3 regions of the Pseudomonas sp. KH_024_B2 genome follow, and region 2 is predicted to be linked to each of the others. Evidence: predicted binding sites of a transcription regulator. Region 2 holds the regulator's gene; each other region holds the start of a gene.
The links. The regulator sigma-54, encoded in region 2, starts transcription at its own class of promoters, with help from an activator protein. The targets are predictions, from matches to a motif close to ANTGGCATNNANNTTGCTNT.
Positions count from the first base shown of each region.

Region 1: the regulator sigma-54 is predicted to act here: its motif matches at 2,336-2,355, upstream of AC3I0A_RS08550 (circularly permuted type 2 ATP-grasp protein).
Region 3: the regulator sigma-54 is predicted to act here: its motif matches at 733-752, upstream of nirB (nitrite reductase large subunit NirB).

Region 1 covers NZ_CM174502.1:1,799,619-1,804,317, reverse strand. The annotation lists gene AC3I0A_RS08555 (alpha-E domain-containing protein) at 1-882, opposite strand, end outside; gene AC3I0A_RS08550 (circularly permuted type 2 ATP-grasp protein) at 895-2,304, opposite strand; gene AC3I0A_RS08545 (ribonuclease E inhibitor RraB) at 2,961-3,302, opposite strand; gene AC3I0A_RS08540 (hypothetical protein) at 3,515-3,751, opposite strand; gene AC3I0A_RS08535 (START domain-containing protein) at 3,887-4,495, opposite strand; gene AC3I0A_RS08530 (YkgJ family cysteine cluster protein) at 4,534-4,699, opposite strand, start outside.
Region 2 covers NZ_CM174502.1:4,918,021-4,922,719, forward strand. The annotation lists gene lptA (lipopolysaccharide transport periplasmic protein LptA) at 1-71, shown strand, start outside; gene lptB (LPS export ABC transporter ATP-binding protein) at 71-796, shown strand; gene AC3I0A_RS22860 (RNA polymerase factor sigma-54) at 1,065-2,558, shown strand; gene hpf (ribosome hibernation-promoting factor, HPF/YfiA family) at 2,678-2,986, shown strand; gene ptsN (PTS IIA-like nitrogen regulatory protein PtsN) at 2,999-3,463, shown strand; gene rapZ (RNase adapter RapZ) at 3,466-4,323, shown strand; gene AC3I0A_RS22880 (HPr family phosphocarrier protein) at 4,339-4,614, shown strand.
Region 3 covers NZ_CM174502.1:2,861,998-2,866,696, forward strand. The annotation lists gene AC3I0A_RS13450 (LysR family transcriptional regulator) at 1-492, shown strand, start outside; gene nirB (nitrite reductase large subunit NirB) at 996-3,554, shown strand; gene nirD (nitrite reductase small subunit NirD) at 3,554-3,937, shown strand; gene AC3I0A_RS13465 (CBS domain-containing protein) at 3,934-4,416, shown strand; gene AC3I0A_RS13470 (polysaccharide deacetylase family protein) at 4,552-4,699, opposite strand, start outside.

The DNA of each region.
Region 1 (4,699 bases), 2.7 Mb from region 2:
CAGCCAGGCGTGCAGGCCTTCCTCGAGGATTTCATTGATGCCGGTATAACGCAGACGCGCGTCCATTTCGGCCGCCAGGCGTTGTGCCGGTCGCCCGTTGGCGCCCGGCAGGCTGGCGAGGATCTGGTCGATCTCTTCCGTGCAGGCCCGCAGGGATCGCGGGACATCGGCGCGCAGCAGCAACAGTTCGGCCACGTGTCGCGCTCCGGGTGCATCGCGGTAGATCTCGGTATAGGCCTCGAACGAAGACAACGCGCGCAACAAGGCGCTCCACTGGTAGTAGGCGTGAGCCGTGCCATCGCTGACGGCTTCAGCCTGATCGCCAGCCATTTCGTAACGCGCATCCAGCAGACGCAAAGTGTTGTCGGCGCGCTCGATAAAGGTACCGAGACGGATAAAACGAAACGCATCGTTACGCATGATGGTGCCGTAGGAAGCACCCCGGAACAGGTGGGAACGCTCCTTGATCCACTCGCAAAAACGGCTCATGCCATAGCGACTGAGACCTTGCTCGGCGATTCCGCGAATCTCCAGCCAGGTCGCGTTGATGTTTTCCCACATGTCGGCGGTGATTCGCCCACGCACCGCGTGGGCACTGGCCCGCGCAGCGCCGAGACAGCTGTAGATGCTCGCCGGGTTGGCCGCATCCAGGGCGAAAAAGTGCAGCAGCCGTTCGGCATGCAGCGCACCGTGGCGCTCCAGATAATCGTCCAGGGTGCCGGTGATCAACAGCGGCATCGCCAGTTCATGCAAACCGTCACCGCGACCGTCCTGCGGCATCAACGACAGCGAATAACTGATGTCGAGCATCCGTGCGAGGTTTTCCGCCCGCTCCAGGTAACGCGACATCCAGTACAAATCCGAGGCAGTTCTACTTAACATGGCAGGCTTCCTTCAATCCTCGACCACCCAGGTGTCCTTGGTTCCGCCGCCCTGGGACGAGTTCACCACCAGGGATCCTTCGCGCAGGGCTACACGGGTCAGGCCGCCGGGCACGACCCGGGTTTCGCGGCCAGACAAGACAAACGGGCGCAGGTCGATGTGGCGCGGGGCGATGCCGTTTTCGACAAAGGTCGGACACGTCGACAGGCACAAGGTCGGTTGGGCGATGTAGGCGTGAGGCTTGGCCTTGATCCGCGCGCGGAACGATTCGATCTCCGCCGCCGTCGCTGCCGGCCCCACCAGCATTCCGTAACCGCCGGATCCCTGGGTTTCCTTGACGACCAGTTCGGGCAAGTTCGCCAGCACGTGGGACAATTCCTCAGGCTTGCGGCATTGAAAGGTCGGCACATTCTTGAGGATTGGCTCCTCGTCCAGATAGAAACGGATCATGTCGGTGACAAACGGATAGACCGACTTGTCGTCCGCCACGCCGGTGCCGATGGCATTCGCCAGCACTACATTGCCGCAGCGATAGGACGACAGCAGGCCAGGCACGCCGAGCATCGAGTCAGGATTGAACGCCAGCGGGTCGAGGAAGGCGTCATCGAGACGACGGTAGATCACATCAACCGCCTTCGGCCCGTCGGTGGTGCGCATGAACACCCGATCATCGCGCACAAAAAGATCGGCCCCCTCGACCAATTCAACGCCCATTTCCCGAGCCAGAAACGCGTGTTCGAAGAACGCACTGTTGAAGCGCCCGGGCGTCAGTACCACGACACTGGGGTTATCCAGCGGGCTGGAGCTTTTCAGGGTGTCGAGCAACAGGTTGGGGTAATGATCAATCGGTGCGATGCGCTGCGCCGCGAACAATTCCGGGAATAGCCGCATCATCATCTTGCGGTCTTCGAGCATGTAGCTGACGCCGCTGGGCGTGCGCAGATTGTCTTCGAGCACGTAATAGGTGCCGTCGCCATCACGCACCAGATCGACGCCGGAAATATGCGAGTAGATATCGCGGTGCAGATCCAGCCCTTGCATGGCCAACTGGTACTGCTCGTTGGCCAGCACTTGTTCGGCCGGAATGATGCCGGCCTTGATGATGCGCTGCTCGTGATAGAGGTCGGCGAGGAACATGTTCAACGCCTTGACCCGCTGGATGCAGCCACGTTCGACAATCCGCCATTCACTGGCGGGAATACTGCGGGGAATGGTGTCGAAGGGAATCAGACGCTCTGTCCCTTGCTCATCACCATAGAGCGTGAAAGTAATACCGGCGCGATGAAATAGCAGATCGGCCTCGCGTCGCCGTTGTGCCAAAAGCTCGTCAGGCGTTTCGGCCAGCCAACGGGCGAACTCCCGATAATGCGGGCGGACCTGGCCACCGGCATCGTACATTTCATCAAAATAGGTGCGGATCATGCCGTACTCCTTGTCACCCGGACACCTAGGCTTCGCAAGGCCCGTGCCAGCGGCATAAATGCTTTAATATCAATCGGTTGGATAATCGCCTGAGAAAGACCGCACCATTGCCGTGCAGTAAACGCCCCAACTTGATCGCCCCCGCGTCATTGCGAAGCAATGCAATGGCTATCAACAGCATAGCCAGAGTTGATTCCACTGCTACGGGTGAACCTCTGGAAATCGTAGGAGCACGGCTTGCCGGCGATGGCGCCCTTGAGATCGCCATCGTCGGAACGCCGCCCGGACCAAGCTCAGCTCCTACAATAGATCGGCGTACACCCGACCAACCAAACAGGCCGGCCGGTAGGCCGCCGTGCTTTTGATTTGCCCGCCCCTTCGGCAGGCCGAGTGGAGGTGTTCATCAGGGGACTGGCGCGTAGCGCCCCTCGGCGAAGCCGAGGACTGTGTACATCTGCAAGAGACAGGTCGGCTGTCAGGCCGCCTTCGCAGGCAAGCCAGCTCCCACATTTAATCTGTGTACATCTGCAAGAGACAGGCCGGCTGTCAGGCCGCCTATATCGCGACCAAGCTCGCCTCCTACATCCAACAGCCACAAACGAAATCGGCCGACCCTGAGGTCAGCCGATGCTGAGTGTTGATGCTGTTCATAGCTGTTATGCGAGTAACCCTCGTACCTCCTGTTTGACGCCCCACCCTTCGATAATCCCGCCCAGAGGCTCGACCACCGCCTCGAAGTCCTGCTCGAAGTCACCGATGCCACCGTAAGTGGCGTACATCACCTTGCTCAACTCCAGGTGCCAGGCGCCGTCATCACGCACGCTGACCTGGGCATTCAATGACTCACCGCGAAAATGCCCTGCTGCCCTGCGGGCCCGCTCCTCGTCCGGGAAAATGGCGTAGAACTCGATGGGATGGAACCGGGAAAAGTCAAAACCGCCTTCTTTCATGCGGCGCAGCACGCTGCTGCTGATGTCTTCTTGATAGGCTGTGCTCATGAAACGTCCTCCTCAAACTGATGGATAGACTTTCCGTACTCCCCTGCGCTCGCAACCGAATGGTGAAAGCGATACGGCAATAAGATTGCCGCCGGGAAACAAGCATGTAGCTGACAAGACCAGACCTTAGCGATTCATTCGCTGATCTCGATTGCAGAGTAGCGTGAAGCCAGCGCCTGTGCCAGAGGGTCTGGATAAGGAAAGTGCGAGACTCAAGAAGCCGGGGCGATGGTGAGGATTTGAATGCTGCACTGATCTTTCAGACTTTTCACCGTAGGGTCGTCAGTGCGGCCTTCCAGATCATTGAGATCCAGCTCAGCCGGGACGGGCAACAACTTTGAACGAATCAAGTGCGCCGCCTGCTCCATGGTGGGTTCTTGCTCGCAGTCAAATTGCTCCACGGCTTGAACACCATGATCATCAACGAAGGTGACGTCCCACTTTTTCATCAGTGCCTCCCGATAAAGCCCATGGGTGGGCTTACAACATCTCGACCTTGAGCACCGAACATCGTTCCCGGTAGACCTCGCATAAAAAAGGCGCCCGCAGGCGAGCTTCTTTCAACAAACAACCGATTCAAACCATCAGGGTTTTTCAGCGCGCTCTTTCAATGCTTTCAAGGTGTTGAACGGGGCATCGACGACAAACTTGTTGGCCAGCCACGACGGCACGCTGCCACCCGGGTCGGTGTGAACCTGGTAGGTCACTTCGATCTGATCCGCACCTTTGGGAACGAGCTTCCAGAAGCCTTCGAGTTGAGCGACCCGCACGAAACCCTTTTCTTCAGGAAGGTAGGTCGGCGCGCCTTCCAGTTTGCGGGTCAGGCTGCCATCGGCGCCTTCGACGGTGGTGACGTGCAACACCGAATCGCGGGCAGTCACAGGCCAAGGCGTATTGAACTGGGTGTAGGTCCAGACCTGATTGCCTTCGTGTTTGAGCAGCTTCTGCGACTTGCACTCATGGATCCAGACACAGGCGCCCACCACGTCTTCCTGCAGGCTGCGCAACTTGGCCATGGAGGTTTTCATGACTGTCACGCCGCGGTAGGCCTTGTATTCGGAGCCGGCGACTTCGCTCAAGGAAATCTTGATCCCATCCGCGTCCTTGGCGGTTTTCCATTCCTCGGCCTGGGCCGTTGCAGCCAGCAAAACAGTCAAACCACCGAGCACAGCCATTCGATGCAGCGAACCCATGTCTTATTCCTTATTGTTGAAGTTCCGTTGAAAACTCATTAAGCCGCGGTCATTTGCTCCCACCATCCGAGTAATTTGATGGCTTCTTCACGGCTGCTGCCGCACACCTCGACATCCGCCTGAAAAGCCCCACAGACCGCCGGTCGTTCGGACATTCCGAAGATGGCGCACAGGTGTTCGGCGGAAAGATGCAGGCAACGTTCC
Region 2 (4,699 bases):
CTGCGCCACGCCCACGGATCGACATGGTCATCCAGCCGAAAAAGAAAACCGACGAGCAAAAGGCCCAGTAATGGCAACTCTGAAAGCTCAGCATCTGGCCAAGAGCTACAAGAGCCGTCAGGTCGTGCGTGACGTTAGCCTGTCCATCGACAGCGGTCAGATCGTCGGCCTGCTCGGCCCTAACGGTGCCGGCAAGACCACCTGCTTCTACATGATCGTCGGGCTGGTCCAGGCCGATCAGGGTCGGGTATTGATCGATGATCTGGACGTCAGCCACCAGCCGATGCACGGCCGTGCACGGGCCGGTATCGGCTATCTGCCGCAAGAGGCGTCGATCTTCCGCAAACTGTCGGTTGCCGATAACATCATGGCCATTCTCGAGACCCGCAAGGAACTCGACAAGGCCGGGCGTCGCCAGGAGCTGGAAAGCCTGCTTCAGGAATTCCACATCCACCACATCCGCGACAACCTCGGCATGAGCCTCTCCGGCGGCGAACGCCGTCGCGTGGAAATCGCCCGTGCCCTGGCCACCGCACCGAAGTTCATCCTGCTCGATGAACCGTTTGCCGGCGTGGACCCGATCTCGGTGGGTGACATCAAGCAGATCATTCATCACCTGAAGGCCAAGGGTATCGGCGTGTTGATCACCGACCACAACGTCCGTGAAACCCTGGATATCTGCGAGACCGCCTACATCGTCAACGACGGCCAACTGATCGCCGAAGGCGACTCTGAAACCATCCTGGCCAACGAACTGGTCAAGGAAGTGTATCTGGGCCATGAGTTCCGCCTGTAAGTCGAGGCGACTGGCTAGTCACCAGAGCGCCGGTAGCAATAAAACCTGATAAAAATTTATTGTTACAGTGCTCTAGGCAAACACTCGCCCCAAGGTGTTCAGCCAATCACCAGAGCGCTACCTCAATAAAGCCTTATAAAAATTTATTGTTACAGCGCTCTAGGCAAACACTCCCGCTTCAGGCATATAATTTGCTTATGTTTGGCGCTTCGGCGCCCTGTAGTGGATGGCGCATGCGCGCCGGCGAATAAGGTGTTAAGCCCCTGCCATGAAACCATCGCTTGTCTTGAGAATGGGCCAGCAGCTGACGATGACACCGCAGCTGCAACAGGCCATCCGCCTGCTCCAATTGTCGACCCTGGACCTGCAACAGGAAATCCAGGAGGCATTGGAGTCCAATCCGATGCTCGAACGCCAGGAAGAAGGCGACGACTTCGATAACGCCGACCCTATGGCCGACAACGTCGAGCAGAAACCCAATACCGATATTCAGGAACCCTCCTATCAGGAAACCGCCCCAACGGTGGATAACCTCGAGGAAGGTGACTGGAACGAGCGCATCCCCAACGAACTGCCGGTCGATACTGCCTGGGAAGATGTTTACCAGACCAGCGCCAGCAGCCTGCCGAGCAACGATGACGACGAATGGGACTTCACCACCCGCACATCGGCCGGTGAGAGCCTGCAGAGCCATTTGCTCTGGCAACTGAACCTGGCCCCGATGTCCGACACCGATCGCCTGATTGGCGTGACCCTGATCGATTGCATCAACAATCAGGGATACCTGGACGAGACGCTCGAGGAAATCCTCGAAGCCTTCGACCCGGAGCTGGATATCGAACTGGACGAGATTGAAGCCGTCCTGCATCGCATCCAGCAATTCGAGCCGGCCGGTATCGGTGCGCGCAATCTGAGCGAGTGCCTGTTGCTGCAACTGCGTCAATTGCCCGCCAAGACCCCTTGGCTGACCGAGGCCAAACGCCTGGTCAGCGACTTCATCGACCTGCTCGGCAGCCGCGACTACAGCCAGCTGATGCGTCGCATGAAACTCAAGGAAGACGAGCTGCGGCAGATCATCGAGTTGGTGCAAAGCCTCAACCCGCGCCCGGGCTCGCAAATCGAGTCCAGTGAAGCCGAGTATGTCGTCCCCGACGTGATCGTGCGCAAGGACAACGAACGCTGGCTGGTGGAGCTGAATCAGGAATCCGTGCCGCGCCTGCGGGTCAACCCGCAGTACGCCGGTTTCGTGCGTCGCGCTGACACCAGCGCCGACAACACCTTCATGCGCAACCAGTTGCAGGAAGCCCGCTGGTTCATCAAGAGCCTGCAAAGCCGCAACGAAACCCTGATGAAAGTCGCCACCCAGATCGTCGAGCATCAGCGCGGCTTTCTCGAGTACGGCGATGAGGCGATGAAACCGCTGGTGCTGCATGACATCGCCGAAGCGGTGGGCATGCACGAATCGACGATTTCCCGGGTCACCACCCAGAAATTCATGCATACCCCACGGGGTATCTACGAACTGAAATACTTTTTTTCCAGCCACGTCAGCACCTCTGAAGGCGGTGAATGCTCGTCCACAGCGATCCGCGCGATCATCAAAAAACTGGTCGCAGCGGAAAATCAGAAAAAGCCGTTGAGTGACAGCAAGATCGCTGGTTTACTGGAGGCACAAGGCATTCAGGTAGCCCGCCGCACCGTCGCCAAGTACCGTGAATCCCTTGGGATTGCGCCTTCGAGCGAACGCAAGCGGTTGATGTAACGGGCCACGCCACAGCGTTCCAGGGTGCGTTCGAAAACTCGCAGGCAGTTTTCGGACACAGCCTAGTGGCAGGCAACCCAGCCTGCCGCCTTATGCACTGGCAACGAAGGAGAAGCTGTATGCAAGTCAACATCAGTGGACACCAACTGGAAGTGACCGAACCTCTGCGCGCCTACATCGGCGAAAAGCTGGAGCGATTGGAAAGGCATTTCGACAAGATCACCAACGTGCAAGTCACGATGACGGTCGAGAAGCTGAAGCAGAAAATCGAAGCTACCTTGCATATCCCCGGCAATGAAGTGGTCGCCAACGCCGAACATGAAGACATGTACGCGGCGATCGATGCACTCACCGACAAGCTGGATCGCCAACTCAAAAAGCATAAGGAAAAGACCCAAAGTGTCCTCCAGGGCGCAACAGGTCGTTAACACTCCCAACCCATGATCCGACTTGAAAACATCCTGACCCCCGGCCGTTCCTGCGTGAACGTGTCGGGCGGCAGTAAAAAGAAAGCCCTCGAACAAATTGCCAACCTGATCCACCGCGAAGTGCCGGATCTGGAAATGCAGGATGTCTTCGAGGCCCTGATCGCCCGTGAAAAACTCGGTTCCACCGGTTTTGGCAACGGCATCGCCATTCCACACTGCCGCCTCAAAGGCTGCACCTCGCCCATCAGTGCCTTGATGCACCTGGACGCCCCCATAGATTTCGACGCCATCGATGGCGCCCCGGTCGATCTGCTGTTTGTCCTGCTGGTCCCGCAAGCCGCTACCGATGCGCACCTGGAACTGCTTCGGCAAATTGCCAGCATGCTTGATCGCAAGGAAGTGCGCGAAAAACTTCGCAGCGCCGCAACTAATGAAGCCCTGTACCAGGTTGTCCTGGACGAGCAGAACGGTCACTAATCATGCGTTTGATTATCGTCAGCGGCCGATCCGGCTCGGGTAAAAGCACCGCCCTCGATGTATTGGAGGACAACGGTTACTACTGCATCGACAACCTGCCGGCAGGCCTGCTTCCAGAACTGGCCGAACGCGCGTTGATTCATACCGAACTGGCGCAACCGCTGGTTGCGGTATCCATCGACGCACGCAACTTGCCCAGCCATCTGTCGCGTTTTCCGGAGCTTCTGGAAGAAGTGCGCAGCCGGCACATCCAATGCGATGTGTTGTATCTGGATGCCGATGAAGAAACCCTGCTCAAGCGTTTCTCGGAAACCCGTCGGCGCCACCCCCTGAGCACCGCCAATCGATCCCTCGCCGAAGCCATTGAAGATGAAACCAATCTGCTTGGGCCGATTGCCGACCTCGCCGACCTCAAGATCAACACCACTCATCTGAACCTGTATCAGTTGCGTGACACCATCAAGCTTCGCCTGCTGAACCAGCCGGAGCCGGGCACGGCATTTCTGGTCGAATCCTTCGGCTTCAAGCGCGGTATGCCGGTCGATGCCGACCTGGTGTTCGATGTACGCTGCTTGCCCAATCCTTATTGGAAACCGGAGTTGCGCGAGCAATCCGGGCTGGATCAGTCGGTCGCCGACTATCTGGCTGCTCAGCCGGATGTCGAGGAAATGTACCAGGATATCTCAACGTATCTGCTGAAGTGGCTGCCCCGTTTTGCCGCCAGCAACCGCGCCTACGTTACCATCGCCATTGGCTGCACTGGCGGGCATCACCGCTCCGTCTACCTGACCGAACGTCTGGGCCAGGCCCTGCAGAAGTCCCTGAAGAATGTCCAGGTTCGCCACCGCGACCTAAGCTAAAGGATCCACATCGCGATGCCTGCTCTGGAAATTGAAATCATCAACAAGCTGGGCCTGCACGCCCGCGCTTCTGCAAAATTCGTTGGCGTTGCCGGTCAGTTCAAGGATTGCACGATCAGAGTAGGACGCACACCCGAATCCACGGTCGACGGTAAAAGCATCATGGCCATGATGATGCTGGCTGCCGGCAAAGGGACGAAAGTCCACCTGAGCACTGAAGGTGAGCAGGAGCAGGAAGCGCTGGACGCGCTGGTCGATTTGATCAACCGCTATTTCGACGAAGGCGAGTAATACCTACCCTGTGGCGAGGGAGCTTGCTCCCGCTCGGCTGCGAAGCAGTCGTAACCCAGTCGATGCGGTGTGCCTGGAAAAATGA
Region 3 (4,699 bases), 2.1 Mb from region 2:
ACCGAGGGCGAGCATGTACCTCGAGGTACACAAGGGCAATTGCTCTTTTGTTCCGACATGGTCTGCATACTGCCAGAGGGTCACCCTTTGCTATCCCGATCGCTCCTTGTAATGGAAGACTTTCGCGGCGTCGACTTCATCAACTTTTCGGGTCTGGATATCTATCGTCAGACGCTCGATGAGCACTTTCGCCAGGCCGGAGTCGATCGACATACCGTCATCGAAACAACCAACGCCGCATCGGTCTGTGCCATGGTCAGGCAAAAGTTGGGGGTGGCGATTATCAACCCTTTGACCGCCGTGGAGGAGTCAGGCAGAGGATTGGCCATTCGGCCGATCAACGTGTCCATTCCCTATCGCGTTATGTTGATCAGGCCTGATTATCGACCCTCCTCTATCTTCGTCGACGCCTTCTGCAACTCGTTGAGCGATGAGGCGATAAGTCTCGTCAGTACACTCGATAAGAGACTAGTGCCAGTTAAAGAGTCGTAACGATGCACGCAGCCTATGCGCCAGGCCCGCTCAGCCTACGGCAGCTCGGGTTCGCCATCAGCTTGCCCCAAAAAAGGCACCCAACAACTTTTCCGCACCCTTCTGGTTCAATTCTGCGTGGTGATCGATGACCCAGTGAAGCTGATGAGTGTCATCAAGAGCCCATGAACAAGCCGCGTTGTAGCGCTTTAACTCACCCGCCGCTAACGGTTCCGCGAAATCGAAACAGGTTCCGCCGAGACTGGCATGGAACCTGCTTTAGCTCTGATAAACATGTACTGATTCCCGCCGAACTCTCTAGCGGGCGTCCCATGTGGTCATCGCCGACCATCAGCCTCCAGAGGCGCGGGACAGGTGAACCAGGCAACGCGGCCTCGGTTAATCACCCACCAGACATCCATGAATACCAGGCAAAGGCGCCTGGAGCTGCTAGACGGCTCCAGGCGTTTTTTTTTGGTTTTTTTCTGGCCATGCCAAGGCGCGGCTTCGACTGAGGAAAGGCTATGAACGCTATCGTCACCCCGATCAAAAGCGAAACACTGGTCGTCATCGGCAACGGCATGGTCGGCCATCATTGTGTCGAGCAACTGATCGAGCACGGTGCCCTCGCCCACTATCACGTGCATGTGTTCGGTGAGGAGCGTCAGCGTGCCTACGACCGCGTGCACCTCTCCGAGTACTTCGGCGGCCGGGATGCCGAGTCCCTCGCCCTCGGCGAGGCTGATCTGTATGCCCGCCATGGCGTACAGCTGCATCTCGGGGTGCAGGTGCTGGAAATCGACCGCGAGCGCAAGGAAGTGGTCACCAGCGCCGGACGCCAGGCTTACGACCGTCTGGTGCTGGCCACCGGCTCCTATCCTTTCGTGCCGCCAATTCCCGGTGCCGAGGGTAACTCACGGTTGGTCTACCGCACCCTGGACGACCTCGACGCCATCCGCGAGGCTGCCACCGATGCCCGCCGTGGTGTGGTGGTCGGCGGCGGCCTGCTCGGTCTGGAAGCGGCCAATGCGCTGAAGTCCCTGGGACTGGAAGCGCATGTCGTCGAATTCGCCCCGCAGCTGATGCCGGTACAACTGGACGCCAGTGGCGGCGAGGCGCTGCGGGCACGGATCGAGGCCTTGGGTGTCGGCGTGCACCTTTCGCGAGCGACCCAGGAGATCGTCATCGGTGAAGACTATGCCTATCGCATGAACTTCAACGATGGCGAGTTCCTTGAAACCGATCTGATCGTCTTCTCCGCCGGCATCCGCCCGCAGGACGCTGTCGGCCGCAGCGCCGGGCTGGAGGTGGCAACCCGCGGCGGCGTGGTGGTCGACAATCATTGCCGCACCAGCGACCCGGACATCTTCGCCATCGGCGAGTGTGCCTCCTGGAACGGCAGCATCTTTGGCCTGGTCGCGCCGGGCTACAGCATGGCGCGTAACGTTGCCGCGCAACTGGCCGGTCAACACTACGAACCCTTCACCGGCGCCGACATGTCGACCAAGCTCAAGCTGCTGGGCGTCGATGTCGGTTCGATCGGCGACGCTCACGCGACCACGCCGGGTGCCAAGAGCTACCGTTTCATCGACGAAGCCAGCGCCAGCTATCGCCGCCTGGTGGTCTCTGCCGACGGCAAGCACGTGCTCGGCGCAGTACTGATCGGCGACAACAGCTATTACGACACCCTCCTCCAATACGCACAGAACGGCATCAAGCTACCCAAGGATCCGTCCAGTCTGATCCTGCCGCTGTCGGACGGCGCTCCGACGCTCGGCGCCGATGCGCTGCCGGACACGGCCACCCTCTGCTCCTGCCATAACGTCACCAAGGGCGCCGTGTGCTGCGCGATCGACGCCGGCTGCACCGATCTGGGCGAGCTCAAGGGCAAGACCAAGGCCGGTACCGGCTGCGGCGGTTGCAGCGCGCTGCTCAAGCAGGTGTTCGAACACGAACTGAGCGCCCGTGGCGTCGCGGTCGACAAGAGCCTGTGCGAGCACTTCGCCCATACCCGTCAGGAGCTGTACGCCCTGGTGCGCGTGGAAGGCATCATCAGTTTCGACGAACTGCTGGCCCGCCACGGCCGCGGTCACACCGGCTGCGATATCTGCAAACCGGCGGTAGGTTCGATTCTCGCTTCGTGCTGGAATCAACCAATCATGGATCCGTCGTTGGTCTCTCTGCAGGACACCAACGACACCTTCATGGCGAACATGCAGAAAAACGGCACCTACTCGATCATCCCGCGCATCGCCGCTGGCGAGATCACCCCGGACAAACTGATCGCCCTCGGCGCCGTGGCGAAGAAATATGACCTCTACACCAAGATCACCGGCGGCCAGCGCATCGACCTGTTCGGCGCCCAGCTGCATGAGTTGCCGGACATCTGGAGCGAACTGATCGAAGCCGGCTTCGAGACCGGCCACGGTTACGGCAAGTCGTTGCGCACGGTGAAATCCTGCGTCGGCAGCACCTGGTGCCGCTACGGCGTGCAGGACAGCGTCGGTATGGCGCTGCTCCTGGAGAACCGCTACAAGGGCCTGCGCGCGCCGCACAAATTCAAGCTGGCGGTGTCCGGCTGCACCCGCGAATGCGCCGAAGCGCAGAGCAAGGACATTGGCGTGATCGCCACCGAGAAAGGCTGGAACCTCTACGTCTGCGGCAATGGCGGCATGCGCCCGCGGCACGCCGAGCTGCTGGCCACGGATCTGGATGACGAAACCCTGCTGCGCTACGTCGACCGGTTCCTGATGTTCTACATCCGCACCGCCGACAAACTGCAGCGCACTTCGGTCTGGCGCGAGAGCCTGGAAGGCGGCCTCGACTACCTCAAGGAGGTGATCATCGAGGACAGCCTGGGACTGGGTGCCGAGCTTGAGTCGCAGATGAAACTGGTGATCGACCGTTACGAATGCGAATGGGCCAACGCCGTCAATGACCCGGAAAAACTCAAGCGTTTCCGCACCTTCGTCAACGACGAGCGCGGCGATCCGGATATCCACTTCGTCAAGGAACGCGGCCAGCGCCGCCCGGTCCATGCCACCGAACTCCAGCTGATTCCCGTTACCGAGGAGGTGCTCTGATGAGCCAGTCAAACGTCGTCCGTATCAACGCCGTTGAAAGCCCCGCGCAATGGCAAACGCTGTGCAGCCGTCACGATCTGGTGGCCAATTCCGGCGTCGTCGCCTGGCACGATGGCGTCCAGGTCGCGCTGTTCCACCTGCCCGATGCCCAGGACAAAACCCTGTACGCCATCGACAACCGCGACCCGAAGTCAGGCGCCAATGTCATCGGCCGAGGCATCGTCGGCAGTCTCAAGGGTGACCTGGTGATCGCTTCGCCGTTGTACAAACAGCACTTCCGTCTCGAAGACGGCAGCTGCCTGGAGTATCCGGAACAGAGCCTGCGGGTCTGGCCGGTGCGCTTGAACGGGGACGTGGTGGAAATTGGAGTGCAAGCCCCATGAAGACCATTACCCAACTGCTGAAACTGAAAACCACGCAAAACCAGGTCCACACCATCGGTCCGGATCAGATGGTGCTGGAAGCGCTGAGAGTGATGGCTGAAAAAAATATCGGGGCTTTACCGGTGCTGGAAAATGGCCAGGTGGTGGGCGTGATCAGCGAGCGCGACTACGCCCGCAAGATTGTGCTCCAGGGACGCTCCTCGGTCGGCACGCCCGTCAGAGACATCATGAGCGCGCCGGTGGTGACGGTGGATTCGCGTCAAAGCGTCGAGGCCTGCATGGGCATCATGACCGACAGCCACCTGCGCCACTTGCCGGTGGTGGAGAATGGGCAACTGCTGGGCCTGCTGTCCATTGGCGACCTGGTTAAAGAAGCCATCGCCGAGCAGGCCGACCTGATCCGCCAACTGGAGCAGTATATTCGCGGGGACTGGGCTGACATCCCGATGGAGCAATACGGTCGCAGCGTGACGGCTTGAGCATTGCTCCCTGTAGGAGCGAGCTTGCTCGCGATGGACTCAAGGGCGGCGCGTTTATTCAGAAAACACGCGTTATCGTTAACGTCCATCGCGAGCAAGCTCGCTCCTACAGAGACCGATTGCCACCTATGAATCCTAATGCGAGTCGCCACCCCACCACCAGTTCCAGAACCCGGGCAAACGCGCGGGTTCGGAACTGTCGCTGACAGTGCGGGCCATGGCGGCACGCTGCAACGCTGTCCGGTCGTCGTAAAAAGGTCTGGCGGCGGTTGCCAGGCCCGTC